Regions from separate parts of the Sphingomicrobium aestuariivivum genome, predicted to be linked through region 2. Evidence: predicted binding sites of a transcription regulator. Region 2 holds the regulator's gene; each other region holds the start of a gene.

The links. The regulator LexA, encoded in region 2, represses DNA repair genes until DNA is damaged. The targets are predictions, from matches to a motif close to GTTCCNCNCTTGTTCT.
Region 1: the regulator LexA is predicted to act here: its motif matches at 5,527-5,542, upstream of uvrA (excinuclease ABC subunit UvrA).
Region 3: the regulator LexA is predicted to act here: its motif matches at 8,218-8,233, upstream of NUW81_RS03845 (ATP-dependent helicase).

The regions. Positions count from the first base shown of each region.
Region 1 covers NZ_CP102629.1:2,145,016-2,155,442, forward strand. Annotated here, with positions in the region: gene NUW81_RS11030 (DUF2793 domain-containing protein) at 1-345, shown strand, start outside; gene NUW81_RS11035 (outer membrane protein) at 506-1,357, shown strand; gene NUW81_RS11040 (OmpA family protein) at 1,480-1,947, shown strand; gene NUW81_RS11045 (superoxide dismutase family protein) at 2,154-2,555, shown strand; gene uvrA (excinuclease ABC subunit UvrA) at 2,585-5,521, opposite strand; gene NUW81_RS11055 (LytTR family DNA-binding domain-containing protein) at 5,657-6,433, shown strand; gene NUW81_RS11060 (amidohydrolase family protein) at 6,520-7,929, shown strand; gene thpR (RNA 2',3'-cyclic phosphodiesterase) at 7,914-8,447, opposite strand; gene NUW81_RS11070 (Bax inhibitor-1/YccA family protein) at 8,581-9,324, shown strand; gene NUW81_RS11075 (hypothetical protein) at 9,442-9,840, shown strand; gene NUW81_RS11080 (glutathione S-transferase family protein) at 9,837-10,427, opposite strand, start outside.
Region 2 covers NZ_CP102629.1:444,412-454,838, reverse strand. Annotated here, with positions in the region: gene gltX (glutamate--tRNA ligase) at 1-946, opposite strand, end outside; gene NUW81_RS02180 (ComEC/Rec2 family competence protein) at 1,009-3,114, shown strand; gene NUW81_RS02175 (VOC family protein) at 3,093-3,521, opposite strand; gene lexA (transcriptional repressor LexA) at 3,521-4,201, opposite strand; gene NUW81_RS02165 (anthranilate synthase component II) at 4,278-4,859, opposite strand; gene NUW81_RS02160 (peptidylprolyl isomerase) at 4,859-6,802, opposite strand; gene tpiA (triose-phosphate isomerase) at 6,977-7,735, shown strand; gene NUW81_RS02150 (hypothetical protein) at 7,817-8,422, shown strand; gene secG (preprotein translocase subunit SecG) at 8,618-8,962, shown strand; gene pyrG (CTP synthase) at 9,069-10,427, shown strand, end outside.
Region 3 covers NZ_CP102629.1:738,008-748,434, forward strand. Annotated here, with positions in the region: gene NUW81_RS03795 (LD-carboxypeptidase) at 1-501, opposite strand, end outside; gene NUW81_RS03800 (Mur ligase family protein) at 548-1,936, shown strand; gene NUW81_RS03805 (hypothetical protein) at 1,936-2,307, shown strand; gene NUW81_RS03810 (5' nucleotidase, NT5C type) at 2,304-2,780, shown strand; gene NUW81_RS03815 (hypothetical protein) at 2,793-3,347, opposite strand; gene NUW81_RS03820 (hypothetical protein) at 3,576-3,758, opposite strand; gene NUW81_RS03825 (sensor histidine kinase) at 3,902-5,128, shown strand; gene NUW81_RS03830 (LytR/AlgR family response regulator transcription factor) at 5,115-5,852, shown strand; gene NUW81_RS03835 (hypothetical protein) at 5,995-6,471, shown strand; gene NUW81_RS03840 (energy transducer TonB) at 6,468-7,283, opposite strand; gene NUW81_RS03845 (ATP-dependent helicase) at 8,275-10,427, shown strand, end outside.

The DNA of each region.
Region 1 (10,427 bases), 650 kb from region 2:
GCGCCGTTGGAATCGCCGCCGGCTGCGGCCCAGGCGGGGGAATGCTACCTTGTCGCGGAAGCCCCCTCGGGTGAATTTGACGGGCAGGACGGCGCGATGGCCATCCTCACGGGAAGCGGCTGGCGCTTTGTGGCGGCCCGCGAAGGTTTTCGCTGCCTGCGACGCGATGGCGTGGGCGCTTTCGAATATCGCAGCGGTCAGTGGGTCGAGACCGGCGGTAGCTTGGCGTCGCCGGCGGCTGCGATCGAGGCGCCGGCTGGAGGTTCGGTCGTCGATGTGGAAGCGCGGTTCGCGATCGACGCCATTCTGTCCGTCCTGCGCGAACACAAGGTTATTGAAGAATGAATAATTCCTCTCGATCTATCAGTGACTTGATCGTGGCAAGGGGCGCGGGTGGTGCAGAATCGCAACAGTATGCCAAACGCTCGCTTGCACTCCCCTCGGTGGAGACCTAAAGTTCAGGGAGCGTTTTACCAAAAAATGCATATCTGAAAGGGGACTTCATATGCGGAAGCTAGCCATTTCGATGGTTCTCGCTTCTTCGATGCTGGCAACGCCTGCGCTTGCGCGCGACAAGGCGTGGTACGTCGGTATCGAAGGCGGGGTGATGAAGGTCGAAGACACCATGATCGACCTTGGCATCACCGATACGGATGCCGGCGCCACGCTCTTCATCGATAACGGTGTCGAGAACGACTACGGCACCGGTTTTGATGTCGATTTCGTTGCCGGCTATGATTTTGGTGCGATCCGTACCGAGGTCGAACTCGGCTACAAGTCGGCGGACGTCGATTCGACCACGATCGTCGATCTTGGCGCCGAATTCGCCGAACCCGGCGACATGTCGGTCTACTCGGCGATGGCGAACCTGCTGTTCGACTTCGGCGGTGAAGACGGCATCGGTGGTTACCTCGGTGGTGGTGTTGGCTTTGCCAGCGTCCAGCACGAGCTCGACCTTCCCGGCGTTACCAACTTCAGCGAAACCGACGGCACCTGGGCCTGGCAGGCTCTCGGTGGCGTTTACGTGCCGCTGAGCCGCACCATCGATCTCGGCGTGAAGTATCGCTACTTCAACACCGGCGAATTCGATTATGCGCCTGCCGTGCTGGCACCGTTTGCGGACGCGTCGCTGAGCGATGCTGAGCTTGAAAGCCACAGCCTCCTCGCGAGCCTGATCTTCAACTTCGCACCGCCGCCTCCCCCGCCGCCGCCCCCGCCGCCCCCGCCGCCGCCCCCGCCGCCGCCTCCGGCGACGGTGACGTGCCCGGACGGGACGGTGATCCTGGCGACGGAAGAGTGCCCGCCGCCGCCGCCGCCGCCGCCGCCCCCGCCGCCGCCGGAACCCGAGCGCGGCTAAGGCCCGGGAGGCTTCGGCCAACCACAAAGAAGGGAGTCTGCGAACAGCGGGCTCCCTTTTTTGCGTTGCACGACACCCCGATCCCTCCCTAGGCTGAGGGCGCAAGGGCAGAGGAGTGGTGGATGATCGGGTTGCTAATGTTTGGTGGGCTGTTGGTCTTTCAGGATGGCTCTGCAGGTGAGCCCACGCGCTGCGCCGACGACCGTATCGTCGCGAGCCCTGCCATTTGCGAGAACGAGGCGTCGCCCGGCCCCTATATGGTCTTCTTCCGCTGGGGCGGGAGCGTCATCGACCGTGATGGCGCCGACATCCTCGACAAGGTTGTCGAATCCGCCAGCGGTTCAGGCGCAACGTACCGCCTTGAAATTACCGGCTTTAGTGACCGGTCGGGGCCGGCAGCCGTAAATCGTCGCATTTCGCGAAGCCGTGCCGCCCTTGTCCGCGATGAACTGGTGAAGCGTGGCATCGGGCGCGACCGCGTGATCCTCGCCGAACCCGCTGGCGAGACCGACCTGCTGGTGCCGACCGCCGACGGCGTGCGCGAAGCACAGAACCGGCGTGTCGAAATCCATTTCCACCGGATCGACTGACAAGCTGCCTCGTTCTCGATGGCGAAAGGGGATTTGTGATGATGCGGACGATGTCGCTGTTGGGCTGCTGCCTGCTTGCCGGTTGTGGAGGGGAGACGGAACAAGCAACTCCGGCCGTCGGGGGCAGCAGTGCAGGCGTCGTCTATCCAGCACCGCAAAGTGCGGACCTACGTTCAGCGTCGGGAGACAGTGTCGGCACTGTCAGCATGAGCGAGGATGCCAATGGCATCACCGTGACGGTGGAGGTAGACGGGCTCGCCGCCGGAAGTCACGCGGTCCATCTCCATGAAACCGGCGTCTGCGAGGGACCCGATTTCAAAAGTGCCGGCGGTCACTGGAACCCGACTGGAGCTCAGCACGGACGCGACAACCCCATGGGCTCGCATCTTGGAGACCTCGCCAATATGGAGATCAGCGAGGAGCGCCAGGGACGCAGTATCTATCTCGTTCGCGAGGCCTCGCTCCGCGCGGGCCAGCGCAGCATCGCCGACGCCGACGGGACGGCGCTCGTCATTCACGAGGGTGCCGATGATTATCGAAGCGATCCTGCCGGTGATGCAGGGGCGCGTGTAGCTTGCGCGACGCTCAGCGGCCCCGCGGAAGGCTGAGGGAAACGTAGCGGGACGCCAGCGGACCGCTAGTCCGCGCTTTCCAACTCGCTGTTCTCCGCACCCGAGGGCCGGACCGACTTGAGCATCGGCCCGAGATAGCGGCCGGTGTAGCTTGCAGGTTCCTTCGCCACGACCTCGGGCGTTCCATGCGCCACGATCGTCCCGCCATTGACGCCGCCACCGGGTCCCAGGTCGAGGATATGGTCTGCTGTCTTGATGACGTCGAGATTATGCTCGATCACGACAACGGTGTTTCCTTGCTCGACGAGGGCGTGGAGCACTTCCAGAAGCTTGCGGACATCCTCGAAGTGAAGACCCGTGGTGGGCTCGTCGAGGATATAGAGCGTTCGCCCCGTCGCGCGCTTCGAGAGTTCCTTCGCCAGTTTCACGCGCTGCGCTTCGCCGCCTGAAAGGGTCGTCGCCTGCTGGCCGACCTTCACATAGCCGAGCCCGACCCGCTGGAGCATCTCCATCTTGTCCCGGATCGACGGCACCGCCTTGAAGAATTCGACAGCGTCCTCGACCGTCATGTCGAGGACGTCGGCGATCGACTTGCCCTTGAAAGTGACCTCGAGCGTCTCGCGATTATAGCGTTGGCCATGGCAGACGTCACAAGTGACATAGACGTCGGGCAGGAAGTGCATTTCGATCTTGAGGAGGCCATCGCCCTTGCAAGCCTCGCAGCGACCGCCCTTGACGTTGAAGCTGAACCGTCCCGGCTTGTAGCCGCGTGCCTTGGACTCCGGAAGGCCGGCGAACCAGTCGCGGATCTGTGTGAAGGCACCGGTATAGGTCGCGGGGTTCGACCGCGGCGTGCGCCCGATCGGCGACTGGTCGATATCGATGACCTTGTCGAGGTGTTGCAGTCCGTCCAGCCGGTCGTGCTTGCCCGAAAGGATACGAGCGCCATTGAGCGCGCGCGCCGAGGCAGCATAGAGCGTGTCGATGGTGAAGCTCGACTTGCCCGACCCCGAAACACCGGTCACACAGGTGAAAGTGCCGAGCGGGATCGAGGCGGTGACGTCCTTGAGATTGTTGGCTCGCGCGCCCTTCAGGGTGAGTTTCTTGCCGTTCCCCTCGCGCCGCTTTTCCGGCACCGCGATCTCGCGGCGGCCCGACAGATAGTCGGCGGTGAGGCTGTCCTCGCAGGCCATGATTTCCTCGAGCGTTCCCGAGCAGACAACTTCGCCCCCGCGCACGCCGGCACCCGGCCCCATGTCGATGACATGGTCGGCCGTGCGGATGGCGTCCTCGTCATGCTCCACCACCAGCACGGTATTGCCCAGCTCGCGAAGCCGCTTGAGCGTTTCGAGCAGGCGGTCGTTGTCACGCTGGTGGAGGCCGATCGAGGGCTCGTCGAGAACGTAGAGCACGCCCGACAGGCCCGACCCGATCTGGCTGGCGAGGCGGATCCGCTGGCTCTCGCCGCCCGAGAGGGTACCCGAGGTGCGGTCGAGGTTGAGATAGTCGAGCCCGACATTGTGGAGGAAGCCGAGGCGCTCGTTGATCTCCTTGAGGATCGGGCCGGCAATCTGTTTCTGCTGGTCGGTGAGACTGCCTTCAACACTGCCGAACCATTCGACCGCATCGACGACCGAGCGTCGTGCGGACAGCGAGATGTCCTCGCCCGCGATCTTGACCGCGAGCGCTTCGGGCTTCAGGCGCGCGCCGCCGCAGGTCTCGCAGGCATGGGCGGCCTGGTATTTCGACAGTTCCTCGCGCATCCAGGCGCTTTCGGTCGTGCGCATACGGCGCTCGAGATTGCCGATGACTCCCTCGAAAGGCTTCTTGACCTCATAGCTCTTCTTGCCGTCGACGAAGCGGAGCGTGACCGGCTTGCCGCGCGTACCGCGCAGGATCACCCGCCGGGCCTCTTCCGGCAAGTCCGCCCACGGCGTCTCGAGGTCGAAATCGAAGGCGCGCGCGAGGCTGCCCAGCACCTGCATGTAATAAGGCGAGGGGGGCTGCGACTTCGCCCAGGGGACAACGGCGCCCTTCTTCAGCGACAGGCCGTGGTTGGGAACGACGAGATCCTCGTCGAATTCCATCATTTCGCCGAGGCCGTCACAGGCCGGACAGGCGCCCTGCGGCGCGTTGAAGCTGAAAAGGCGGGGTTCGATCTCGCTGATCGTGAAGCCGGATACGGGGCAGGCGAAGCGCTGTGAAAAGACGACACGGCCGGGCACCCCGTGGTCGAGCTTCATGCCCGACTTGGTGACCGTCTCGTCTTCGGTGACCGGCGCATCAACGGGGTCGAGAAAGGCGAGCCCGTCGGCGAGCTCGAGCGCAGTCTCGAAACTGTCGGCAAGCCGCGCTTCGATGCCCGGCTTGATGACGATCCGGTCGACCACGACCTCGATGTCATGCTTGTATTTCTTGTCGAGCGCGGGGGCTTCCTCGATCGGATAGACCTCGCCGTCGATGCGCACGCGGGTGAAGCCTGCCTTCTGCCACTCGGCCAGTTCCTTCTTATATTCGCCTTTCCGGCCGCGGACGACGGGAGCGAGCAGGAGGTGGCGCGACTTTTCGGGCAGCTTCATCGTGCGGTCGACCATCTGGCTGACCTGTTGCGCCTCGATCGGCAGCCCCGTGGCGGGCGAATAGGGCACCCCGACCCGCGCCCACAGGAGGCGCATGTAATCGTAGATCTCGGTCACCGTCGCCACGGTCGAGCGCGGGTTTCGGCTGGTCGTCTTCTGTTCAATCGAGATCGCGGGCGACAGGCCGTCGATATGCTCGACATCGGGCTTCTGCATCATCTCGAGGAACTGGCGCGCATAGGCGCTCAGGCTCTCGACGTAGCGGCGCTGGCCCTCGGCGTAGATGGTGTCGAAGGCAAGGCTCGACTTGCCCGAGCCCGACAGGCCGGTGATGACGGTCAGGCTCTCGCGCGGGATGTCGACATCGACGCCCTTGAGATTATGTTCGCGCGCGCCGCGCACGCTGATGTTGGTGAGCGCCATTGGATATTCTCGTTTTGTTCTTTCGCATCTGCTAGCCTATCAAGGCTAACGGGCCAAGCCCCGATGTGGGTTCCGGGTGACGAGATGCAAGCAAGGGCTTTCGGGCAGGTCGCCTGCTTGGCATAGGGGAAGGCGATGCGTCGCGAAACCTTCTCGATGCCGCCAAGATGGCGTGACCTGCTGGTTGTCGGCGGGCTGTTCGGCCTCGGTTATTGCGTCGTCTTCCAGATCACCGGAGCATCCTCCGGGTGGCGTTTCCCTGCCGATGTTTTTGCGAATATCCTGCCGCTCCTGCTTGTCGGGGCCGCGACCATGCATTTCTGGGCCGGGCGGGGGCGCTCGCTGCGCGGCCTAAAGCGCATCGGCGCCCATATCGTCGGCGCAATCCTGTTCACCTTCTTCTGGTTCTGGTTGCTGATGATCGCGCTGGGCATCGTGGCGGGCGGGGACTTGCTCCTTTTTTCGGTTGAGCCCTTCCTCGGCCCTGCAGCGACCTGGCAGCTCTACCAAGGCCTGCTTGCCTATGCGGTCTTCTCCTTGCTGGGGGAGCGGCAACCGGTGCCGCAGGCAGCGCTCGAAACTCACGACCCGCCGGCCGCCCCGTTCATCAAGGATGAGGACGGCATCCGTCCGCTCGACCTCGATCGCGTTGTGAGCCTGCAGGGGGCAGGTGATTATGTCGAGGCGAGGACGCTGTCGGGCAGTCACCTCATCCGCACGACCCTCGGCGCGCTCGAGAGCCAGCTCGGGCCGCGGTTCCTGCGCATCCATCGCTCGACGCTGGTTGCCATCGACAAGGTCGAGCAAATCGAACCCGCAGGCGGCGGCAAGTTCAGCCTGCGCATGCGCGACGGCTCCGTCCTGACCGCGAGCCGGAGCGGCGCCAAGGCTATCCGCGAGCGCCTTCTCTGACGGCGACCCGTGTCGGTTGGGCGATGGCGCCTGTCGATTGGCCGCAACTTTCGTGGTTGCCGGGGAGAACTCCTTAGCCTTTGTGCATGACCCGCTACTTCCTTGCCGCGCTGCTCGCGCTCGTCGCCGCTCCTGCCGATGCGCAGAAGTTCCTCGTCCGCAACGTCACCGTCATCGACCTCGAAGGCGATCGCGGGCTTGCCGGGCAGGATGTTCGCATAAGTGACGGCAAGGTGGTCTCGATCTCTCCGCATGACGATGCCGAGCTTGCCGACGAGAGCCACGTCATCGATGGCACGGGCCGTTATCTCATGCCCGCGCTCATCGATTCCCATGTCCACGTCCTGTCCGCCTTTAACGATGGCCCCGTGTCGAGCACCGACGTGACCGGGCAGCTCCTGCCGCGCTATCTTGGCTATGGCATTGTCGGCCTGCGCGACACCGGCACGGCGCTTAGCGAACTGCCGCGCCTGCGCTCGCTCATCGAGCGAGCCCCGCACGCGCCGGCCCTCATCGCCGCCGGCCCCGTGATCGACGGGGCGCGCAACCAGTGGACGAAGGACGTGGCAGTCAATGCCCCCGACGCGGCCACCGCGACCGCCGTGGCCAACCAGCTGGCGGACGCGGGTGTCGACTTCCTCAAAGTCTATGACAACCTTCCTCCTGATGCGCATGCCGCCATTGGCGCCGTCGCCAGGGAGCGCGGCCTGCCGCTTGCCGGCCACATGATTTTCGGCCTCACCCCCGATGCCGCGATCGCCAACGGCCAGCGCTTTTTCGAACATGTCTACGTCAACATTGTCGACGATTGCTCGGACAATCCCGCGGATGCGCGGCTGCAGGTGCTGCAGGCCTGGTTCTCGGGCTGGGGCGCGAAGCTCGACAAGAACCGGCAATTCCTCGCTGCCCGGGACACAAAGGCTTGCGACGTCCTCTTCGGACGTTGGGCGGAGGCAGGGGTCGCCATCACACCCATGCTGACGATGGAATTGCCGACCAACCGCGTCGCGCTCCCGACCGGACGGCTCGCCGTGCACCGCCGCGCGATGGACGGATGCAGCCGCAGTCTCGCCGGTGCCAATGCCATCGACCCGGTCGTGGCCGAAGCCGCGACCGGTGAACTGTTCGAAGTCGTTCGCCAGTTGCACGACGCAGGCGTTGCCATCCTTGCCGGTTCCGACAATGGCGGCGACTGCCGCGCCGACGGCTATGCCCTGCACCGCGAGCTCCAGTTGCTCGTCGAGGCCGGCCTGTCGCCGCGAGACGCGCTCGCCTCCGCAACTCGAGTTCCCGCACAGCGGCTCGGTTTCGAGGATCTCGGCCATCTCGCGCCGGGCGCGGCCGCCGAACTTCTGCTGCTCGACGGGAACCCGCTCGTCGATGTCGCCAACACGCTGCTAATCGCGGGCCTGTTCCACGATGGCGCTTTCCACGACGCCGCCACGCTCGCCGGCTGGCGCCACGGCGATCCCGCAGCCCCTCAGCCGAGCGAATAGCTCTCCACAACCTCGTAATGCGGTCCCATCCGGGTCAGCTCGCTCTCGAACAGCGTAAAGCGCTCGATCGTCACCGTCCGGCTGGCCAGTCCCGCCCAGCGCCCGGCCCATTGCCGCGCATCCACCGCGCCGCCCGACCAGCGGGCCAGCGTGACATGGGGGAGGTAGGCGCGGCGTTCGGGCGGCAGTCCGCAGCGCTGCACGGCGCGATCCACCTTCTCGTGCAGCGCGTCGAGCGGCGCCTTGGGCACCAGCCTTGCCCACAGCGCGCCGCGCCGCCGGTGGTCGAAGATACCGACACCGTCGACCCGAACCTCGAGTGGCGGCGCGCGCAGGTCGCCGAGGGCCTCTACCACGTCTGCCGCCACCGGACGCTCGACCTCGCCGATGAAACGCACGGTGCAGTGGAGCTGCTCTTCGGGTAGCCAGCGCAAGCCTTCGGGCCCGCCTTCCAAGGCCGGGGCAAGCGCATCGACCAGCGCTTCGGGCAGGGGCAAGGCGACGAACAGCCGGTGCATGCCTCCTCTCCTAGTCGAAAAGACGGGCCGCGCGTATCCGGTTTCGCTTGAAATCGGAGCGATCAGGCCCGATATTCCCCCTCGTAACGTCATCGTGTTCGGCCTTCCCGGGGGGAGGCGGAGAGGAGAAAAAATGGCTAATCAGTTCGACGAGCGCACGCGCATGGGGTTCGACCCCGCCGCGACGACCAGCGTTCCGCGCGCCGCGCGTGATGCGGGCCTGCGCAAATATATGCTCAGCGTCTACAATTACATGGCGTCGGGCGTGCTCCTGACCGGCATCGTCGCGATGCTCTTCTACAGCTCGGGCATGGCCGCGAGCGTCTTCATGGGCGGCGGCCTGCTGCCGTGGGTCATCATCCTCTCGCCGCTCGCCATCGTCTTCGCGATGAGCTTCGGCCAGAACCGCATGTCGACCGGCACGCTCCACCTGCTCTTCTGGTCCTTCGCGACCCTGATGGGCCTGTCGATGAGCACCATCTTCCTGCGCTACACGGGCATCTCGATCGCGCAGACCTTCTTCGCCGTGACCGCCGCCTTCGCGGGCCTGTCGCTTTACGGCTACACCACCAAGAAGGACCTGTCGGGCTGGGGCACCTTCCTCATCATGGGTGTCGTCGGCATCCTCGTGGCGATGCTGCTCAACGCCTTCATCTTCCAGTCGGGTGCGATGAACATGGCGATCAGCGCCATCGGCGTCCTGATCTTCGCCGGCCTCACTGCCTATGACACGCAGAAGATCAAGTCGATGTACGCCTATGTCGCGCACAATTCGGACCTGATGAGCCGCGTGGTCATCATGGGCGCGCTCAACCTCTATCTCGACTTCATCAACATGTTCCAGTTCCTGCTCAGCTTCATGGGCAGCCAGGAATAGAGATCGAAGTTTCGAATTATCGAAGGCCCGGCGAGCGATTGCCGGGCCTTTTTCGTTAGAGTAACGTTCAGCGAATGCGCCCTAGCCTCGGCGCGCTGGGATTTCAGGGAGACGACCGTGCTGCTGACCGCTATCGCCCTTGCCACCTCGCCGACGCCGACAGGTGTGACCGATGAACCCTTCAACTTGGTGGTCTCGGTACGGGACGAGGAATGGCGCGATACGATCACCACTTTCTCGCGGCCTGTTTTCGCCGAAAGGGTTCACCGCACCGATCTTCGCTGTGATCTGAAGCGCACCTTTTGCGAGCGCTCGATGGACGCCTACGTAAGCGGCAGCGAGCTGGTGCGCCGCGTCCATATCAATGTGCGCGAGTGGGACGGCGAGGTATGGCGCATCATTGCCACGCCCGTGGTGACGCTGCCCAAGGGCGAAAGCGAAGCGCGCATCGAAGTTGAAGGCATGAGCATGTTCGTCAGGCTGAGCGACCGCGCACTCGAGCCGCAGACGATCTAGTCTTCCTGCGCTTCGGCGATCAGCTTCATGTCGATCGCCCGTGCCTGCCTCGCCGCCTCGCGGTCGGTCGAGCGTTCGGCGTAGGCGCGCAGGGCGGGACGGTCCTCGACCGTGCCGAACTGCAAACCCCAGGCGACCTGGCTGCCAAGATAGACATCGGCCATCGTGAAGCGCTCGCCCGCGGCAAAATCGCTGTCCGAGAAATGCTGTTCGATCACGTCCATGACGAGACCATAGTGGCCATAGCCGACCATGCCGCGCTTTTGCGGATCGTCGGGCACCTCAAAGCCCATCGACCGGTTTACGACCGCCTGTTCGAGCGGGCCCGCCGCAAAGAATAGCCAGCGATAATAAGCCGCGCGCTCGGCGTCGGTCGGCAACAGGCCGGCATCGGGATGCGTCTCGGCGAGATAGTGGCAGATTGCCGCGCATTCGGTGACGATCCTTCCGTCATGCGTGATCGCCGGCACTTTTCCCATCGGGTTGATGCTGGCCAAATAGTCGCCCTTCATCTCCTCGCCATAGGAGATGATGCTGGTTTCATAGTCCGCGCCGACCTCGTGCAGCGCCCAACGAACGATGCCGCC
Region 2 (10,427 bases):
TGAGGTTCAGGAGCTTCTTGGTGTCGAAGCGTGAGGGGCTCTTGCCGATGCCGCCGGCATCGAACAGTTCGATGGCGCGTGTCCGGTCGATGATTTCCTCGTCGCCATGACCCCAGCCGAGGCGGAGGAGATAGTTGAACACGGCTTCTGGCAGCAGGCCCATGTCGTCGCGATAGGCATCGACGCCGAGTGCGCCGTGGCGCTTCGAAAGCTTGGCGCCGTCTGCGCCGTGGATCAGCGGGACGTGGCCATATTTCGGTTCGGGCCAGCCCATCGCCTTGATCAGCGGCAGCTGGCGGAAGGCGTTGTTCAAATGGTCATCGCCGCGCAGGATGTGCGTGACGCCCATGTCGTGATCGTCGACCACCACCGCGAGCATGTAGGTCGGCGTGCCGTCCGAGCGCAGCAGGATGAAGTCGTCGATCTCCTCGTTCTTCACCGAGATGCGGCCCTGGACCATGTCCTCGATCACCGTCTCGCCCTCGTTGGGCGTCTTGAGGCGCACGACATAGGGCTGGCCTTCCTGGTCCGGCCCGGGCTGGCAGTCGCGCCACTCGCTGTTGAGGCGGAAGGGCTTCTTGGCAGCCTGCGCGGCTTCGCGGCGCGCGGTCAGCTCTTCACTGGTGAGATAGCATTTGTAGGCCGCGCCCTTGTCGAGCAGCGCCTGCGCGACCTCGGCGTGGCGGCCAGCGCGCTGCGACTGGAACACGGGTTCCTCGTCGCCGAGCAGGCCGAGCCAGTCGAGGCCGTCATGGATCGCCTCGATCGCTTCGGGCGTCGAGCGCTTCTTGTCGGTATCCTCGATGCGGACGAGATACTTGCCGCCGTGGTGGCGGGCGAAGAGATAGTTGAACAGCGCGGTGCGCGCGCCCCCGATATGCAGGAAGCCCGTGGGGCTGGGGGCAAAGCGGGTGACCACCTGGTTTGCAGTTTCGCTTGCGCTCACGCGACAAATCCTTTGTTGTTACGGCCATGAAAGGTTTGCAGACCCCGCAATGGCGAAGGTCCATGCAACCGGGTCGGCTCGGCGGCCTCGTATCGGCGTGGGCCCTTGTGCGCAAGGGGCTCGAACGGCTGCTCGAGGCCGAACGGGCCCAGCTACCGCTTTGGATCGTCACCGCTTTCGGCGCGGGCGTCGCCTTGTGGTTCGTGCTGCCTGGCGTGGAAGCGCGCTCAGGGGCGATGCTGCTTGGCCTCGGCCTGGCGGGGCTGGCGGCGCGCGGGCAGGGCCGGGCGCGGCGCTTCCTGATGGCGGGGCTCATCGCCTCGAGTCTCGGTTGCGGGTGGATCTGGCTGCGCGCCGAGATGGTCGCACACGAGGTGCTGGACAGGGTGCGGATCGCCTCTTTCGAGGCCGAGGTCGAGAAGGTCGAGCCGCTTACGGCCAAGGACAAGTGGCGGCTCACGCTGGCGGTGGAGGAGGCGGGGCTGCCCGCACGGATGCGGATATCGCTCCGGACGGCGCAATATGAGGCGGTGATGGGCGAGGGGGCGCGGCTGCGGTTGCGGGCACGGCTCACCCCGCCGCCGAGCATGTCGGTGCCGGGCGGCTACGACTTCGCGCGCACGGCCTGGTTTCGAAAGATCGGTGCTGTCGGGACGGCGCTCGGCGAGGTGGAGGTGCTCGCCCCCGCCGAGCCCTCGGGGCTCGCAAGCTGGCGCATGGGGCTCGGAGAGCGGGTGCGGACACGCTTGCCGGGGCGCGGCGACGGCATCGCCACCGCGCTGGCGACCGGCGACAAGAATGCGGTGGCAGCTGAGGATGCCGAGGCGATGCGGCGCTCGGGGCTTGCGCACCTGTTGGCGGTGTCGGGGCTCCATATCGCCGCGGTAGTCGGGGGCACGATGCTGCTCTCGCTCCGGTTGCTGGCCTTGTTCCCGAGACTGGCGGCGCGGACCAACCTCATTATCGTCTCGGCGGCGATCGGTGCCTTGGCGGGGGTTGGTTACACCTTGCTGACGGGTATGCAGGTGGCGACCGTGCGCGCGTGCATCGCCGCGCTGCTGGTGCTGCTCGGCATGGCGCTCGGGCGCGAGGCGCTGTCGCTACGGATGGTCGCGGCCGGGGCGACGATCATCCTCCTTTTTCGCCCGGAGGCGATCGCGGGGGCGAGCTTCCAGCTGAGCTTCGCGGCGGTGACCGCGATCATCGCGCTCCATGCGCATCCCGTGCCCAAGCGATGGCTGGCGCCAAGGGATGACGGGTGGAGTGGCAGGATGGCGCGCGGTTTCCTCGCGCTCCTCCTGACCGGTCTCGCGGTCGAGCTGGCGCTCATTCCCTTCGCGCTGTTCCATTTCCACAAGGCCGGCCTCTACGGAGTGGCGGCCAATCTCATCGCCATCCCGCTCACCACCTTCGTAATCATGCCCGCGCTCGCCGCCGCGTTGCTGCTCGACCTCGTCGGGCTGGGCGCGCCCTTCTGGTGGCTGACGGGACTGACGCTGGACTTGCTGACCGCGCTCGCGCACGGGGTGGCGACCAGCCCCGGCGCGGTCGCGATGGTACCGAGCATGCCCGCCGCCGCCTTCGCCCTGTGCATCAGCGGCTTCCTGTGGCTGTGCCTGTGGCAGCAGCGCTGGCGCTGGCTCGGCCTGCCGCTGTGGCTGGCGGGGATCGGCATGGCGATGGCGGCGCCGCGCCCGGCGCTGCTGGTCACGGGCGACGGCCGCCATCTTGCCCTCCTCGACGAGGCGGGCGTGCCGCACCTCCTGCGCGCGCGGGCCGGCGATTTCGTGCGCGACATGCTCGCCGAGGGGGCGGGGCATGACGGTGCGCTCCCCGCGCTCGAGGATTCGCCGCTCGCGCGCTGCAACCGCGATGCCTGCCTCGCGGTGATCGAACGGGAAGGACGGCAATGGCGCGTGCTCGCGACGCGGTCGCGCGACTTCATTGCCTGGCGCGAACTGGTCGACGCCTGCGAGGGCGCCGATATCGTGGTCAGCGAACGATGGCTACCGAAGGCTTGTAGCCCGCGCTGGCTCAAGCTCGATCGCGAAACGCTCGCGCGCACTGGCGGAATGGCAATCCATCTCGGGGAGCAGCCGCGGGTGGAGACGGTGGCAGCGCGCAGTCGCCACCTCGCCTGGTCGCCCTATTCGGCGTCGGGTTCGTAGACCGCGAAGCGGTTGCCCGAGGGGTCGACCGCCTCGAAGCGGCGCCCGCCCGGAAAGGCGAAGATCGGCTTTTCGAGCCGCCCGCCCGCCGCGATGACGCTCTCGAGAACGGCTTCTAGTTCATCGGTACGGATGGCGGGCAGCGGGGCAGCGGGCTTTTCCACAGCATCGCTGGTGATCCCGACATCGGTATCGCCGGTGATCGTCGCGGCATAGTCGGGCCCGAACCCCGTCATCTCCCAGCCGAAGGCCTGTTCGTAGAAGGCCCTAGTGGCGTCGATATCGGTGGCGGGCAGTTCGACATAATCGAAGCGGGCGGTGGGCATGGGGTCTTCCTCGGGCGCAAGGGAGGGGGCGGCGCAGGCGGCGAGCGCCAGCGCCGGGACAAGGGTGAAAAGGCGGTGCATCAGTAGCGGCGGATGATGCCGGCAAGACGACCTTGCACGGCGACGCGGCCTTCCTCGTAGCGCTGCGGGCTGTAGGCGGCGTTGGCCGGATCGAGCCGGACCATCTGGCCCTCGCGGCGATAGGTCTTCAACGTGGCCTCCTCGCCATCGACGAGCGCGACGATGATCTCGCCGTCGCGCGCATTGTCGACCTTGCGGATGAGCGCGAAGTCGCCGTCGAGAATGCCTTCCTCGACCATCGAATCGCCCGCCACCTCGAGCGCATAATGCTCACCCGGGCCGAGCAGCGCGGCAGGCACGGCAAAGCCCTCATTGCCCTGCAGCGCCTCGATCGGCGTGCCCGCGGCGATGCGACCGTGGAGCGGGATCTCGACCACGTCATTTGCCGGTGTCGGGATGACATCGACCCGCCTGGGCGCGGCGGCCTTGACGGGCGCGGCCTCGGCGGGCGGGGCTTCGGCCATGCCCTCGGGCAGCTTCAGCACCTCGAGCGCGCGGGCGCGATTGGGGAGGCGGCGAATGAACTCGCGCTCCTCGAGTGCGCCGATCAGGCGGTGGACGCCCGACTTGGACTTGAGGTCGAGCGCTTCGCGCATCTCGTCGAAACTGGGACTGATCCCCGTCTCCGACAGGCGCTGGTGGATGAAGGCGAGCAGCTCGTGTTGCTTCGGCGTCAGCATCTCGGGTCCCCCTTGACCGCAAATGTTCCCGTTAGAGAACGAACGCGGAACATCTAGGCAACCTTCAAGGCAGCTGTCAAGCCGTTTCGCGGCCGCAAAGAGCGACAAAGGCGGCAACCAGCGCGCGGCCGTGGCTGCTGGCGATGCTCTCGGGGTGGAACTGGACGCCGTGCGCAGGCGCCGCCTCGTGCCGTAGCCCCATGCACAGCCCCTCCTCGTTCCACGCATTGGCGAGGAGCGGGGGCCGGGGATCGGGCACGGCGAGCGAATGGTAGCGCGTCATGTCGAGCGGCGAGGGCAGGCCGGCGAACAGGCCGCTGCCGTCGTGCCGTACATGTGCGACCTTGCCGTGGACGGGGGGCACGCGCCCGACGGTGCTGCCACAGGCCAGCGCCAGTGCCTGGTGACCAAGACAGACTCCCAAGTAAGGCCGCCGCGCCTCGATGCAGGCGGCGGCGAGAGCGACCGAAATGCCTGCGTCCTCGGGCGTGCCCGGGCCGGGCGAGACCATGATCCCGTCGCGGCCCTCGGCGAGCGCCTTCTCGACGCTCATGGCATCGCTGCGCGTGACGACGACCTCGGCGCCCGCCTGCCGCAGATAATCGACGAGCGTGAAGGTGAAGCTGTCGCGATTGTCGAGCGCGAGCAGGCGGGGGATCAGTTGCCCCCGCCGATGATGCGCGCGCGGGTCGCCTCGATGGCGGCAGGCTCGCGGGTGACGCCGACTTCACGCTCGATCGCGGCGAGGAACTGCTGCTGCAGCTCGCCCTCCAGCGTCGGGGCGAAGGCTTCGGCCGTCTGGCTGATGAGCGAGGGACGCGAAAGCGCATTGCCGCGTTCGATCTCGGTCAGCTCGACCACGAAGACGCCGCGCTGTTCGGCATCGCCGACGGTGCGGGTGGCACCTTCCGACAGGCGGAACAGCATGGCGAGCGGGGCGGGGGGCTGGCCCCCGAACTGGCCGAGCTCGAGACGGGTCAGCTCGGGGCTTTCGGGCGCGGGCAGGGCAAAGCCGCTGCTTTCCGCGACCGCGCTCACGGCATCGGCCAGCGAGCTGCCCTCGCGGACCGCGGCGATGATCTCGTTGGCCAGTTCGTTGGCACGCGCCTCGGCGGTGGTGCGGATGTAATCGGCGCGCACGCGCTGCGCGATGCCGTCGAGCGCGGCGGGGGCGGGATCGATGATGTCGGCGACATCGACCAGCACGAAGCTGGAATTGTCGGCCAGCAGCACGACCTCGGGATCATCGCCGCCGGCCATCGCGAACCCGGCCTCGAGCGCGGGTGAAAGGTTCTCGGGGATGCGGAAATCGGCGTTGGTCCGATCGCGGCCGGTAGCGGTGATGGCAGGGGTTTCGCTGGCGACGAGTTCGAAGCGCTCGGCGACCTCGGCAAAGCTCTCGCCGTCGCGCACCGCATCCTCGATGTCGGCGATCGCGTCGAGCAGCGCGTTGCGGCGCTTGGCGGCGGTGATTTCCTCGCGCGCCTCGGCGCGGGCCACACCCTCGTCGACGCCCTGTTCGGTGGTGACGTCGCCGACAGCGACGACGTGCCAACCGAAGGGCGAGCGGACGGGGCCCACGAGGCTGTCGGCATCGGCCTCGAAGGCGGCCTCGGCGACCGCGTCACCGGCAAGCTGGCGCAGTTCGGCGAGCGTCTGCGGCCCGACCGAGACGTCGGCGGCGCTATAGCCCTCGGGCGCGACCGCTTCGGCGAAGCTCATGGTGGCGGTGCGGGCGACGATCTCGTCGGCGGTCTCGCGGTCGGGCACGACGACCTGGCTGATGATGCGGGTCTCGCGGGTGCCGATCTCGCCGGCGCGGGCTTCGAGCGCCGCGGCGATTTCTTCGTCACTCGCGGCGATGCCTTCGAGCGTGGCGGCATCGTAGCGCGCGAAACGCAGGACGCGCTGCTCGGGCACGGTGTAGCGGACCTTGTTCTGCTCGTAATAGGTGGCGACCTCTTCCGCGCTGGGGTCGAGCGTGGCCGCGATCGGCGCGGTCGGGACCAGTGCGATATTGCCGCGGCGCGTCTCGAGCAGCATCGAGGCATAGACCTGCGCCATGCCGGTGGGCACGCGCTGCGCGGCGCCGACGGGGGCGACCATGAGGCGCTGGCGGATATCGGCGGCGATCAGCAGGCGCACTTCGGCGTCGGTCAGGTTGTTCTGCGCGAGAAAGGCGCCGTAGCTCGCCTCGGTGACCTGCCCGTCGAGACCGGCCACGCCCGGCAGGCGCGAGATGTCGGCGTCGATCAGGCGCTTGGAGACGTAGAAGTCGTAGGCGTTTGCGAAGGCCACCAGCGCGCGCTCGTCGATCAGCGCCTCGAGGATGGGGTCGAAATCGCCCGCGAGATCCGAATAAAGCGCCTCGGGGTTCTGCTGGCGCACGAGGCCGAGCTGGCGCTGCAGCGCATCGCTCATCATGCGGTCGGTGACTTCCTCCTCACCCACTTCGGCGAGCGTCGGGCTGCCGTCGCCGCCGCCACCCACGTTGAAGTTCGACAGGTCGGCCAGCGCGAAGCTGGCAACAATGATGATCAGGAAACCGAACAGGGCAATGGTCCCGACTGTCGACTTCGACAGGTTGCGGAATTTCGACATGGGATGGATCTCTCGGGGCTCGATAGGCGAATAGGGTTCGCCCGAGGCTTTAGGGCCACAACGCGCGGGTTTCAATAAGCCAGCGGCGCGCGCGGGGGCGACCCCAACTTGTCATCGCGGCGGGCCTGCTGCTAGAGGCCTTGCCGTTCACGAGAGGGGTGGGAGCGTAACGCAATGGCAAAACGACCGTTTGTCGCCGGTAACTGGAAGATGCATGGCACCCGTGCCGAACTCGGCGAGGTGACGAGCATCTCGATCGAGACCGAGACGATCGACAATGTGCTGGTCGCGCTGTGCGTGCCCGCCACCCTCATCACCCGCGCGGTGTCGGCAAGCCCCGGCTTCCTCATCGGCGCGCAGGACGTGCACCACGAGAAGAAAGGCGCCTTCACCGGCTCGGTGTCGGTGGCGATGGTCAAGGACGCGGGCGCCAAGCTCACCATCGTCGGCCATTCGGAGCGCCGCGAACTGCTCGGCGAGACCGACGAGCAGGTGCGCGACAAGGCCGAGCTCGCGATCGATGCGGGGTTGAAGACGATCCTGTGCGTGGGCGAGAGCCTCAAGGTGCGCGAGACCGGACAGGCGCTCAACTTCGTCCAGCAGCAGCTGGAGAAGTCGCTGCCCGACATGGTCACCGCCCCTGTGCACCTGTCGATCGCCTATGAGCCGATCTGGGCCATCGGCACCGGCAAGGTCGCCAGCGCCGAGGATATCGAGAAGATGCATGGCCGCATCCGCAAGGTGCTGGACGAGCGCTATGGCGACGGCGCCGCCTCGATCCGCATCCTCTATGGCGGCTCGGTCAAGGGCTCCAATGCCAAGGAGATTTTCGCCATTGACGGTGTCGATGGCGCGCTGGTGGGGGGCGCGAGCCTGATTGCCAGTGATTTCATGCCGATCGTGCATGCCGCGGCCGAGGTCACGAAAGATTAACGAGGCCTCTGCCAACCATTCAGCCTGACTTCAGGCGCGTTTCGATAGAAAACGCAAATCAATTCAAAGGGAAAGGTTTCCATGAAGTTCTTCAAGACTGCTATTGCCGCTACCGCGCTTGTCGCGATGACCCCGATGGCGCCGGCCGTTGCCGCGCAGCCCGCCGGTGTGACCACCGGAATGCAGGTCGTCGAACTCGACGGGACGCTGGTCGGCACGGTCGTCGCCGCCGATGACCAGCTGATCACCATCCGCACCGACAAGCATGACGTGCCGGTCCCGGCCGCCAGCTTCACGCCCAACGAAGGCAAGCTCCTGTTCGGCATGAGCGCTGCCGAACTCAACGCCGCGGTCGACGCCAACCTCGCCGCCGCCGAAGCTTCGGTCGCTGTCGGCAAGTCGGTCAAGGACGTTGCTGGCGTCGAATTCGCCACCATCGAGGAAATCACCGCCGAATATATCCAGCTCGGCCTCGAGGGTGACAAGGTCATCCGCATTCCCGTGAACGGCCTCCAGAAGGACGCCAACGGTGCGATCGCGCTCTACAATGCCGCCGACCTCATCGCCGGTGCCGTGGATCGTCCGGAAGAAGTTCAGGCCGAAGCCGCCGTGGAAGCCGAAGGCGAAGCGACCGCCGAGGCCGATCCGCACGCCGGTCACGACATGGGTGCCGAAGGCGCCAACTAAGTCTCCAGCGAGAGCTTAGGGCTACAAAGGAAGGGCCGGCACCCGGGGAGGGTTGCCGGCCCTTCGTCCTTAAGGCGTGAAGCCCATTGAAAAATCGCGGCCCGACCGCTAGGTCGCTGCGCGAGATTTCGCGACGGGGAGGGCGGTACGCCCCCACGCCCGCTGCGACCAAGAGACAGAAAGACGCACAGACCCATGTTCCAATTCCTTCTCGTCGTTCAGGCCCTGATCGCCCTCGCGCTCGTGTCCGCGATCCTGATGCAGCGTTCGGAAGGTGGCGGTCTTGGCGTCGGCGGCTCGAGCGCCGGTCTCATGACCGCGCGCGGCAAGGCCGATTTCCTGTCGCGTTCGACCGCGATCCTCGCCACCTTGTTCATCGGCATGTCGATCGTGCTCGCCGCGCTCGCCGCGACGCGCGATGAAGAGCGCGGCCTCGACACCAGCCTCGTGGGTGAAACCGCGCCCGTCGCGGCTGATGAAGCCCCTGCGGCACCGGCCGAACCGGCACCTGCCGAAAACGGCGTTCCGCTCGCCCAGTAAGGCGGCGAAAAAGCGGGCCTGTCCCGCTTTTCGACAAATTTTTTAGCCGTGGCAGCGATTCGAGCGCTTGCCACACCGGTCCACTCATGCCTAAGGCAACACCCCCATGGCGCGGTTTATTTTCGTAACTGGCGGCGTGGTCTCCTCGCTCGGCAAAGGTCTGTTGGCAGCCTCCTTGGGTGCCCTCCTCCAGGCGCGTGGCTACAAGGTCCGCAATCGCAAGTTCGACCCGTATCTCAATGTGGATCCGGGAACGATGTCCCCTTACCAGCATGGCGAGGTGTTCGTTACCGACGACGGGGCCGAGACCGACCTCGATCTCGGTCACTACGAACGCTTTACCGGCGTGTCGGCGCACCAGAGCGACAATGTCACCTCGGGGCGCATCTATCAGACGATCATCGCCAAGGAGCGCCGCGGCGACTATCTCGGCGCGACCGTCCAGGTGGTCCCGCACGTCACCGACGCGATCAAGGAATTCGCGCTCAGCGACATCGAGGGCCTCGATTTCGTCATCTGCGAGATCGGCGGCACCATCGGTGATATCGAGAGCCTGCCCTTCATCGAGGCGCTCCGCCAGCTGAGCTTCGACCTCGGCCGCGAGAATGTCTGCTTCGTCCACACCACGCTGGTGCCGTACATCGCGGCCGCGGGCGAGCTGAAGACCAAGCCCACGCAGCACAGTGTGCGCGAGATGACCGGCTATGGCATCCAGCCCGACGTGCTGCTGTGCCGCTCGGAGCATCCGCTGCCCGACAACGAGCGCCGCAAGATCGCACTCTTCTGCAACGTGCCCGAAAGCGCGGTCATCCAGGCGCTCGATGCGCGCTCGATCTACGACGTGCCGATGGCCTATCACAAGGAAGGTCTCGACGACGCCGTGCTCGGCGCCTTCGGCCTTGGCGACGCGCCCAAGCCAGACCTCACCACCTGGCTCGACATCCAGGACCGCATCTCCAACCCGGAAGGGGAGGTGACGATCGGGGTGGTCGGCAAATATGTCGCGCTGCCCGACGCCTACAAGTCGCTCCGCGAGGCACTCGTCCACGGCGGGTTCGCCAACCGGGTGAAGGTCAACATCAAGTGGATCGACGCCGAACTGTTCGAGGGGGACGAGGAGCATCTCGTCGCCGAACTCGAACCGCTCCACGGCATCCTCGTGCCCGGCGGCTTCGGCGAGCGCGGGTCGGAAGGCAAGATCGCCGCGATCAGCTTTGCCAAGAAGCGCAACATCCCCTTCTTCGGCATCTGCCTCGGCATGCAGATGGCCTGCATCGAGGCCGCCCGCACCGAGGCCGGCATCGAGAAGGCCACCACCTCCGAATTCGGCGAAGAGGGCGAACCGATCATCGGCCTCATTACCGAATGGATGAGCGAGGAAGGCCTCCAGCAGCGCTCGGCCGAGGGCGATCTTGGCGGGACGATGCGCCTTGGCGCCTATCCTGCGAAACTGTCGCCCAATTCG
Region 3 (10,427 bases), 290 kb from region 2:
CAGCACTTCGAGATTGAAGGCATAGCTCGGCCGGTTGGTCGCAAGGTCGGGTTCGAGCGCCGCTTCATCGCCGCGCACCATCCACGCCAGCGCGCGGTCGAGCGCCGCCTCCCCGCCCTCGCGCCCCGCGTCGGCGGGCATCGGGCCGTGCGCCACCTCGAGCCCTGCCTTGTGCAGCGCCGACAGGAGGAAGCCCGCGTCCGAATAGCCCATGACCTTCTTGCCGAGCGCGCGCGCCGGCACCTTGGTCGCGACATCCACCGCGATGCGGTTGGAGCCGTAGCCCCCGCGCGCGCACCAGATCCAGTCAATGCTCTCGTCGGCCAGCATCTCGAGGAGCGCGCCTGCGCGCACCGCATCGGAGCCCGCGAAATGCCCCTCGCTGGCGAACACCTGCGGATGCACGACCAACTCCGCGCCCGCCGCCGCCGCACGGGCGCGCGCCTTTTCGGCAGTCGCCTCGTCAATCCTGCAACTCGGCGCAACAACCCCGATCCGCATGGGTCCTCCATTGCTCACCCCTCCGGCATCGCATAGGGGTGGCGCCATGGACAATGGCTATTTCTTCTGCGGCATCGGCGGCTCGGGCATGCTGCCGCTCGCCGCGATCATCAAGGCGCGCGGCGCCAATGTTTCGGGTTCGGACCGCAGCCTCGATGCCGGCCGCATGGCCGCCAAGTTCGATTACCTCCGCAGCCTCGGGATCGACCTGCACGACCAGGACGGCACCGGCCTCCAGCCGGGCCAGACGCTGGTCGCCTCCGCCGCCGTCGAGGACAGCGTGCCCGACGTGGTGCGCGCGCGCGAACTCGGCTTAGCCCGCAAGGCCCGCCCCGAACTGCTCGCCGAACTCCTCAATGCCGCCGCGACCTCGATCGCCATCGGCGGCACCTCGGGCAAGTCGACCGTCACCGGCATGACCGGCTGGATCCTCCACGAGGCGGCGCGCAAGCCGACCGTGATGAACGGCGCGGTGATGAAGAATTTCGCGGGCCCCCACGCCCCCTTCGCTTCCGCGCTGGTGGGCGATCCCGACCTGTTCGTCGCCGAGGTGGATGAAAGCGACGGCTCGATCGCCCTCTATCGCCCGACAGTCGCGCTGGTGAACAACATCAGCCTCGATCACAAGTCGATGGACGAACTACGCAGCCTGTTTGCGAACTTCATGAAGGCCGGCACCCACGCCATCTTCAACGCCGATGACGAGGAAGCGCGCGCCATCGCCCCCGAGGGCGCGAAGGGCTTCGGTTTCGACCCCGCAAACGACCCCGCCTATCGCGGCCACGACCTCGAGCTCCATGACGAGGAAGTGCGTTTTACCTTGAGCCATGACGGCGAGGTCTATCCCGTCCACCTCCCCATGCCCGGCCGCCACAATGCGATGAATGCGCTCGCCGCACTCGCCGCCACCCATGCGGTCGGGGTCGAGCTTGCCGACGGCGCCGCCGCGCTGGCCCGCTTCGCCGGATTGAAGCGCCGCCTCGAGCGCGTGGGCGAGCATCACGGCATCACCGTCTATGACGATTTCGGGCACAATCCCGACAAGATCGCCGCCACGCTCGAGACGATGCGCGCGCGCGGTCGCCGCCTGCTCTCCATCTTCCAGCCGCACGGTTACGGCCCGCTCGCCAAGATGGGCGAGGAGCTTGCCGCTACCTTTGCCGACCATATGGGCGAAGACGACCGCCTGTTCCTGCCCGACCCCGTCTACCAGGGCGGCACGGTCGACAAGGCGCGCGGCTCCGACTGGCTCGCCCATGCGGTGCGCGAGGCCGGCGCCCATGCCATCCACATCGCCGAACGCGACGACATCGCGAAGGAAATCGCCGCCGATGCCCGTCCCGGCGACATCGTCCTCGTCATGGGCGCGCGCGACGACAGCCTGATCGCCTACGCCCGCGACCTCCTCGAGGCGATCGGCGGGCAGCAGCACTGATGGCGCGTCCCGTCGGCTGGATCCTCGATGCGGCCGACCGCGAGGCGCTGCTCGCCCATTTCCCGCCGCGCTATGCAGGCGTGGTCGCGCATCACGTCACCCTGTGGGGCCACCAGGCCAAGGCACCGGTTCCCCCGCATGCCAGCTTCGCCGTCATCGGCCACAGCGATGCGGGCGAGGGCGTGGAGGCGCTGGTGGTCCTTGTAAGCGGACAGCTCCACCGTCCCGACGGCAACCACTTCCATGTGACGTGGAGCATCGACCCCGATAGCGGCAAGGTGCCCAGGGACTCCAACGCGCTCATCGCCGACCATGGCTGGACCGAGGTCGATCCCGTGCCCTTCCACGCCGAACCAGGCTACGTCCGTTGACCGCCCCCGCCCTCTTCCTCGATTGCGACGGCGTGCTCGCCGATTTCGACGGCGGGGTGCGCGCCTTGACCGGCCTCGACCCGCAGTCCTTCCAGAAGAAGGTCGGCGTCGGCGGCTTCTGGAAGACGCTCGCGCGCGCCGACGGCTTCTACGCCAATCTCGAGCCGCTCCCCGGCGCGCTCGAGATGGTCGAGCGCCTCGCCCACCTCTCGCCCACCATCCTCACCGGCCTGCCGCTCGGCAAATGGGCCGAGCCCCAGAAACGCGCCTGGGCGGAACGCTGGCTGCCCGGCATTCCCGTCATCACCTGCATGGCGCGCGACAAGCATCGCTATGCCGCGCCGGGCGACGTCCTCGTCGATGACCGCGAAAAGCAGCGGGCGCCCTGGGAGGAGGAAGCGAAAGGCCGCTTCATCCTCCACAGGACGCCCGCAATGTCGCTCGGCGAACTGGCCGAAATCTACAAGCTCTAGGGCCTATCCGGCTCAGGCGGCGGCTTCGGCATCCACCTTCTCGACCCATTCGGGCCAGAATACCGGCTCGCGGCTCGACCAGCCGGCCGCGGTCGCCGCGCCCTCGCTGATCGACTGCAAGAGGATGCGGCGGCGATCGGGGTGGAGGTGCGGCAGCGCGGCGGCGGCACAGAAGGCCGCGGGCAGCCACGGGCGCACCTGCGCGCCGAGCAGGCGTTCGTAGAGGAAGCGATAGGCCGAGAAGCTGTCGATCCGCCCCTGCGCGAGATCGAAGGCCGACAGCGTGGTCAGCAGCCCGAGGAACGGCTCGAGCATGTCGAGCCCGCTGTCATCGGGAATATCGGCGCGAAGATGGGGAAGCTGGGCATAGAAACGCTTCTGGGCATTGATCGCGGCCGCCTCTCCCTCGTCGCGTGCCCAGGTGGCGATGGGATCCTTGCGACTGAAAGCGGTGTCGAGCGAGCGGCGGATATAACGCTGCGTCGATTTGTCGAAGGAGGCGAACTCCTTCATCTCGCTGATCAGCTTTTCCCCCGTCACCGGGCCCACGCCCTTCTTCGCAACCATCGTACAGCTCCTTTTGCCTCTAGCTGCGATAGTAGAAAGGCTAGCCTTAAAAGTGACTTAACCACATCTACGCAGCAGCTTCCCCGAGAGGAAAAGAGGCAAAAAACTAGGCTTCCGGCAAGGGCTGGGCGCCACTTTTCCGGCTTTTCACGATGATGCGACAAAATGGCAACGCAGGCGTGATCTGGTTGCGGCAGCGTCCCGACGCTGCGGAAAGCGCGGTTGGCGCTATTTCTTGGGGGCGTCCGAGCTCGGATGCGGTTCGGTGTCGTCGCTGCGGGTCACCGAGATGGGGTCGGAGGCATCCATCGATTCGTCCGAGCCGACATCGACCTTGGCATCCTCGTCATGCGGATGCTTGCGCAGCTTTTCCTCGAGCTCCTTGCTCGGTTCGTCCTTATACTCGCCCATGGCCTGAAACTCCGTGTTGATGGCTTTTCCGGTCAACGAGCCGCCCCCTCGGCCCGTTCCTTCTGCCAGCGCCCCTGCCCCTTCGACCAAGGGCGGGCACGGGGCTTGGCGGGCGTGCCATCGCGGCGCTAGAAGCGGGGACGATGCGTCACGTCTCTTTTCCTCCCAAACAGCGCTCGCTTTTCGCCGACTGGCGGGTGGCGCTCCTCTCGATCATCCTCTTCTGGACGACCTATCTGGCGACCGTCGTCGGCCGCGCGCTGCTCGTCGATGACCTCATGTCGGTGCTTGCCCTGCGCATGCCCGCCATCGCCATCGGCATCGTCCTCACCTTGTGCATCTATGTCTCGCTGCGGGCGATGAAGCCCGGCGCCTCGCTGCGTTGGCGCGCCGCCGTCGCGCTCGGTGCCTCCAGCCTTGCCGCCATCGCGCAGGCGATGTTCATCATCTCGACCGCCCCCGACCGCGGCGAGGCGGGCGAGGAATATCGCATCGAGGCGCGCGAGGGCGCGGTCATCATCCAGAAGGGCAACGAGATCCGCATCCAGCGCCATTCGGGCGAAGCGCCGATGATCTTCACCCTGCCCAAGCTCGACGAGCTCGACCGGCTCGGCAAGGTCCGCATCGCCGCCGACGCTGCCGTCGTCTGGCTCTTCTTCTTCCTCGCCTGGTCGGGCGTCTATCTCGCGCTCGACAGCGCCAAGCGGGCCGAACGCGCCCAGCGCCGCCTCGCCGAGGCCGAGGCTGCCACGCAGGCCGCCCATGTCCGCGCGCTGCGCTACCAGATCAACCCGCACTTCCTCTTCAACACGCTCAACAGCCTGTCCTCGCTGGTCATGACCGAGCGCAACGAACAGGCCGAGGAAATGCTGATCGCGCTGTCGACCTTCTTCCGCACCTCGCTCTCGCTCGACCCGTCCGAGACCATCGCGCTCGAGAACGAGATCGACCTCCAGCGCCTCTATCTCGAGATCGAGCAGCGCCGCTTCCCCAAGCGGCTCGACGTCTCGATCGACGTGCCCGAGGCGCTGGCCGACATGCGCGTGCCTGCGCTCATCCTCCAGCCGCTGGTCGAGAATGCCATCAAATATGGCGTCAGCCGCACCCGCGAGCCCGTCCATATCGAAATCGCCGCCACCCCGCTCGAGGATGGCCGCGCGCGTCTTTGCGTGTTCAACACCACCCCCGTCGGCCCGCGCGCCGACGGCGAACTGCCGAGCGGCACCGGGACCGGCCTCGTCAACGTGCGCGAGCGGCTGCTCGCCCATTTCGGCCCGACCGCCACCTGCCATGCCGGCCCGACCGACGACGGTTTCCGCGTCGTCCTCGACATCCCCGTGACCAAGGAGCCTTCCGATGACCGCGCTTAAGGTCCTCATTGCCGACGACGAACCGCTCGCCGCCGAACGCCTCACCGCGCTCATGAAGCCCCTCGAGGGCCTCGACCTCGTCGGCGTGGCCGAGGATGGCGTCGAGGCGCTGGAGCGCGCCAGGACGCACCAGCCCGACCTCATCCTCCTCGACATCTCCATGCCCGGCATGAACGGCATCGAGGTGGCCCGCGAACTGGCGAGCCAGCCCTCGCGCCCCGCCATCATCTTCGTCACCGCCTACGACCAGTTCGCGGTCGAAGCGTTCGAGGTCGCCGCGGTCGACTATCTGATGAAGCCCGTCGAGCGCGCGCGCTTTGCCGACGCCATCGCCCGCGTGCGCGAGGCGCTCGAGCATCGCGACCCCGCGGGCGAACCCCGCGAAGAGTCCGACTATCTGACCGAATTCTGGGCCTCCGACCTGTCGGGCCTCGTGCGCATCGCCGCCGCCGACATCGACCGCGTGTCGGCCGAGCGCGACTATATGCGCCTCCATGTCGGCACCCGCAGCTGGCTCATCCACCATTCGATGACCGCGCTCGAAAAGGGCCTCGACCCGTCGATCTTCGTCCGCCTCCACCGCTCGGCCATCGTGCGGCGCGATTTCATCACCGGTTTCGCCCGCAACGCCTCGGGTCGCTGGATCGCCCAGCTCGCCGACGGTAGCGAACAGGCGGTCGGCCGCCTCTATGCCGAGCGCGTGCGCGAAATGACCGGACGCTAGGGAAAGCTGGCTTCCTGCGGGAACGCTCCCATTATCGTCACATTTGTTGCAACCATCGGTTAACCGGCTCGTTGGAACCGACTAACGGGGGCGCAGCATCTCTTGCGCTCCTTCCCGCGACCCCCAGCCGGAGGGACGGTCGATGCTCGGACGACCAGATGATGCCAAGTTGCTGAGGATGCTGCACGGTGCCGCCGAGGACACCGGCGATCGCATCCGCATGGTCTGTGACCGCATCACCAACCAGCAGATCGTCAAGATCCTCCAGGACTGCTGTTCCAACCGTGACGAGATGATCCCGCTGGTCAAGGCGGCGCTCGACGAGCTCCACGCCCCGCTCGAGGACAGCGAGCGCCGCATCTGCTGCCCCGCCAGCTGGTTCGACCTGTCGGACAGCGCGACCGAGACGGGCAATTACGGCCCCCTCCTCCTCAAGCTCGCCGACTGCGACGAGATCGTGAAGGGGCGCCTCGAGGAGGCCAGCGAGACCGCCGACCTGTCGGCCAGCACCCGCCTCGCCATCGACGAGGCCATCATCCTGCTCGACGAGACGGTCAAGAAATTCCGCCGCATCGTCGAACAGTCCGACGGCAAGGCCAAGGACGAGGCCGCGGCCTAGTCGATCAGGCCTGCCGCCCGACCGACGGGCACGACCGCGAACAGCTCCAGCGCATTGTCGCCCGCGGCCCCGTCGGGAACGCGAAGCCGCCTGCCGGTCACGCAGACCTGCTCGCCCTCCGGCGTCTCGAAGCACTCGTGCATCTCTGTCAGGACCTTCGACAGATGGAGCACATCGCTCGCCGCCCTGCCGACGCGGTCGTGCCAGCGCAGGACCTGTTCGCGGTCGCCCCATAGCGAGCCGACGAGCCAGTCACCCTGCGAATAAAGCGGATGGTCGACGATCTGCATGCCGATCATCAGCGCATGCTGCTCCTGTTCGCGGTCACATGGCTGCGGTGCTGCGTCACCGGGTGCCAGTTGTCCGCACCGGCGCAACGCCCCCTTGGCGGTAAAGCCGAACAGTAGCGGCGTCGGGATCGTCCGCGCCGCTTCGACTGGAAAGGCGTCCACGGGAGGCCGGCTGATCCGCCACTCCACCGTCGGCGTCACATAGATGCCCGAGGTCGGCTGCCCCGCCTCGTCGAGCGCCGGCTCGAAGCGGGCCCGCGCGCGCAACACGGTGCAGGTCGCCCGGTCGAGATGCTCCGAGCCCGAACTCTCGGCGATCTTGCACTGGGTCACCCGGCCGTCGGGACCGACGTGCAGCCGCGCGCGCACCCCGCCCTGTTCCTGGTGCCGGAGCGCCATGCTCGGATAGTCTTCGGACGTGAACAGCCCGCGGATATCGCCCCGCGGTGCGACCTCGACCGGCTGGCCCGCGGTGGCGGACGCATAGAGGAGGCCGCCCAGCAGCCCCGATGCGATCATCATGAAATCCCCCTTCCCCCGAGCAGGGCGGAGACAAGCAAATGGAGGAAGAGACGGCAAGCCCCGGCCTGGCCCGAACCCGCCTCATCGTCGCGTTAGCGGACAGCGCATCGATCATCGACGGCGGCGCCCCCGACCCGCCCGACACCCGCGCAAAGAAAAAGGGACCAGCGCCGAAACGCTGGTCCCCTTCTTGGCTCCGGGTCGGTTTGCCGGTCTTGGCCCGGGTTCGCTTCACGTCCGCCCGAAGGCTTCTGTTCGGCGCCCATCGCCATCCTTGCGCACCCACTCAGGCGTCGCTCGTTTCCACCCGGCCTGCTCCCATGAGGAGCTTCGCCTCGGGTCCGGCGCCTTGCCTGTTGAGAGCTCTCACTCACGACAGGCTCCGTGCCTTTCCCTCACCGACCGACCCGTCAAGCGGATCGCGTCCCGGTGGTTCGTCGCGGCCCTTCCTGGACCGGGACCTTCGCGCCCTTCGCTCCCCCGATCCGAAGATCGGTGCAGCGCGGCTGCGTTAGGCACCCCGGTGCTTCCGGTGCCGTCCGACCGGCTGGTCTGGTCCCCAAGGGTCCGGATCTCGACACGCTGTCCGGATCCGAAGATCCTTTGGCGCTCCTTCCGGTCTTGCGACCCTCGCCTGCCGGCGGAGATCGGAACTTCCGTTTCCTTGCCCCGAAGGGCCCGGGCGGTTCGTCCCGATCACAATTTCAATATGTCGCGAATCGGCTTGGTTTCCAAGCGCTTAAAAGATGTTTTCGCCTGTGGATAACGGGGATATCGCGCATAACTCGCGAATTTCGCGGGCACGACCCCAGTCCAGCCGCGCCTCTAGCCAGCACAAAGCCGATTCGCAAGCCCGATTCCGCCCGCCCGACTCGAAAACGACTCACCAACTGCATCTTCGAGTCGCCTCCCCGACTCCCCGACCACCGACCGGGTTGCCCAAATGTTCTCCCCGCCCTACCTGTCAGGCGTGACCGAATCTTCGCCCCCCATGCCCGCCGACACGCCAGCCTATCTCGCGCACCTCAACCCCGCGCAGTACGAGGCCGCGACCACCCTCGACGGCCCCGTCCTCATCCTCGCGGGCGCGGGCACGGGCAAGACCGCCACGCTGACCGCGCGCCTCGCCCACCTCATCGCCACCCGCCGCGCCTGGCCGAGCCAGATCCTCGCCGTCACCTTCACCAACAAGGCCGCGCGCGAGATGAAGGAGCGCGTGGCCAAGATCACCGGCGGCGCGGTCGACAACATGCCCTGGCTCGGCACTTTTCACTCGGTCTGCGCGCGCATGCTCCGCCGCCACGCCGAGCTCGTCGGCCTCCAGCCCAACTTCACCATCATCGACACCGACGACCAGCTCCGCCTGTTGAAGCAACTCGTCGAGGCCGCGCAGATCGACCCCAAGCGCTGGCCGCCCCGCGCCCTCGCCGGCCTCATCGACCAATGGAAGAACAAGGGCCTCACCCCCGCCCACATCGACGCCGCCGATGCGCAAGCCTATGCCGACGGCAAGGGCGCCGACCTCTACGCGCAATATCAGGAGCGGCTCAAAGCGGTGAACGCCTGCGACTTCGGCGACCTCCTCCTTCACATGCTCACCATCTTCAAGGCGCACCCCGACGTCCTCGACCAGTGGCGCGAGCGCTTCCGCTACCTGATGGTCGACGAATATCAGGACACCAACGCCAGCCAGTATGAATGGCTGAAGATGCTCGCCTCCCCCGACAACAACATCGCCTGCGTCGGCGACGACGACCAGAGCATCTACAGCTGGCGCGGCGCCGATGTGTCCAACATCCTCCGCTTCGAGCGCGATTTCCCCGGCGCCAAGATCGTCCGCCTCGAACAGAATTACCGCTCCACCGGCCACATCCTCGCCGCCGCCAGCGGAGTGATCGCCCACAACAGCGGCCGCCTCGGCAAGGAGCTGTGGACCGACGCCGGCATGGGCCAGAAAGTGAAAGTGCTCGGCGTCTGGGACGGCCCCGAGGAAGCCCGCCGCATCGCCGAAGAGATTGAAAACCACGTCTCCAAGGGCGGCAGCCTCGATGATTGCGCCATCCTCGTGCGTGCCTCGCACCAGACCCGCGAGTTCGAAGAGCGTTTCATCGCCATCGGCATGGATTACCAGATCATCGGCGGCTTCCGCTTCTACGAGCGCGCCGAGATCCGCGACGCCATCGCCTACCTCCGCCTCTTGGCCTCCCCGCAGGACGACCTCGCCTTCGACCGCATCATCAACACCCCCAAGCGCGGCCTCGGCGACAAGGCGGTCGCCACCATCCACCAATATGCGAGATCGCAGGGCCTCCCGCTCCTTATGGCCGCCGCGCAGATCCTCGACACCGACGAACTCACCCCCCGCGCCCGCAATTCGCTCGGCCGCTTCGTCGGCGACTTCGCCCGCTGGCGGACACTGATGTCCGGATCGATCGCCACCCCCGTCATCGGCGACGACAACCGCCAGCTCATGGAAAGCGGCACCAAAGCCCTCACTCCGTCCGAGCTGATGCAGCAGGTGATCGAGGAGTCAGGCTATGTCGCCATGCTCCAGGCCGACAAGTCCGCCGAGGCCCAGGGCCGCCTCGACAACCTCGCCGAACTCGCCCGCGCGATGGAGGAATATGAGACCCTCTCGGACTTCCTCGAACATGTCAGCCTCGTCATGGACAATGACGCCAACAAGGCGGGAGAGCGCGTCACCCTCATGACCATCCACGCCGCCAAGGGCTTGGAATTCCCCTTGGTCTTCCTCGCCGGCTGGGAAGAAGGCCTCTTCCCTTCACAGCGCGCGCTGGACGAAGGCGGCAATGCCAGCCTCGAGGAAGAGCGCCGCCTCGCCTATGTCGCCATCACCCGCGCGCGCCGACAGGCGATGATCGTCCACGCCGCCAACCGCCGCATCTACGGCCAGTGGACGAGCAGCATCCCCAGCCGCTTCGTCGACGAACTCCCCGCCGAACATGTGGAAAGCGACCAGACCATGTCGGGCGGCGCCTCGCTCTGGCAGGCCCAGTTCCAGCCCCACGAAGACCCCTTCGCCCACCTCGCCGCCGCGGGCTCCAACCGCGCCAGCACCCGAGGCCCCGGCTGGAAACGCGCCAGCTCCCGCTTCGAAAAAGGCGAACAACGCATCATCGAAAG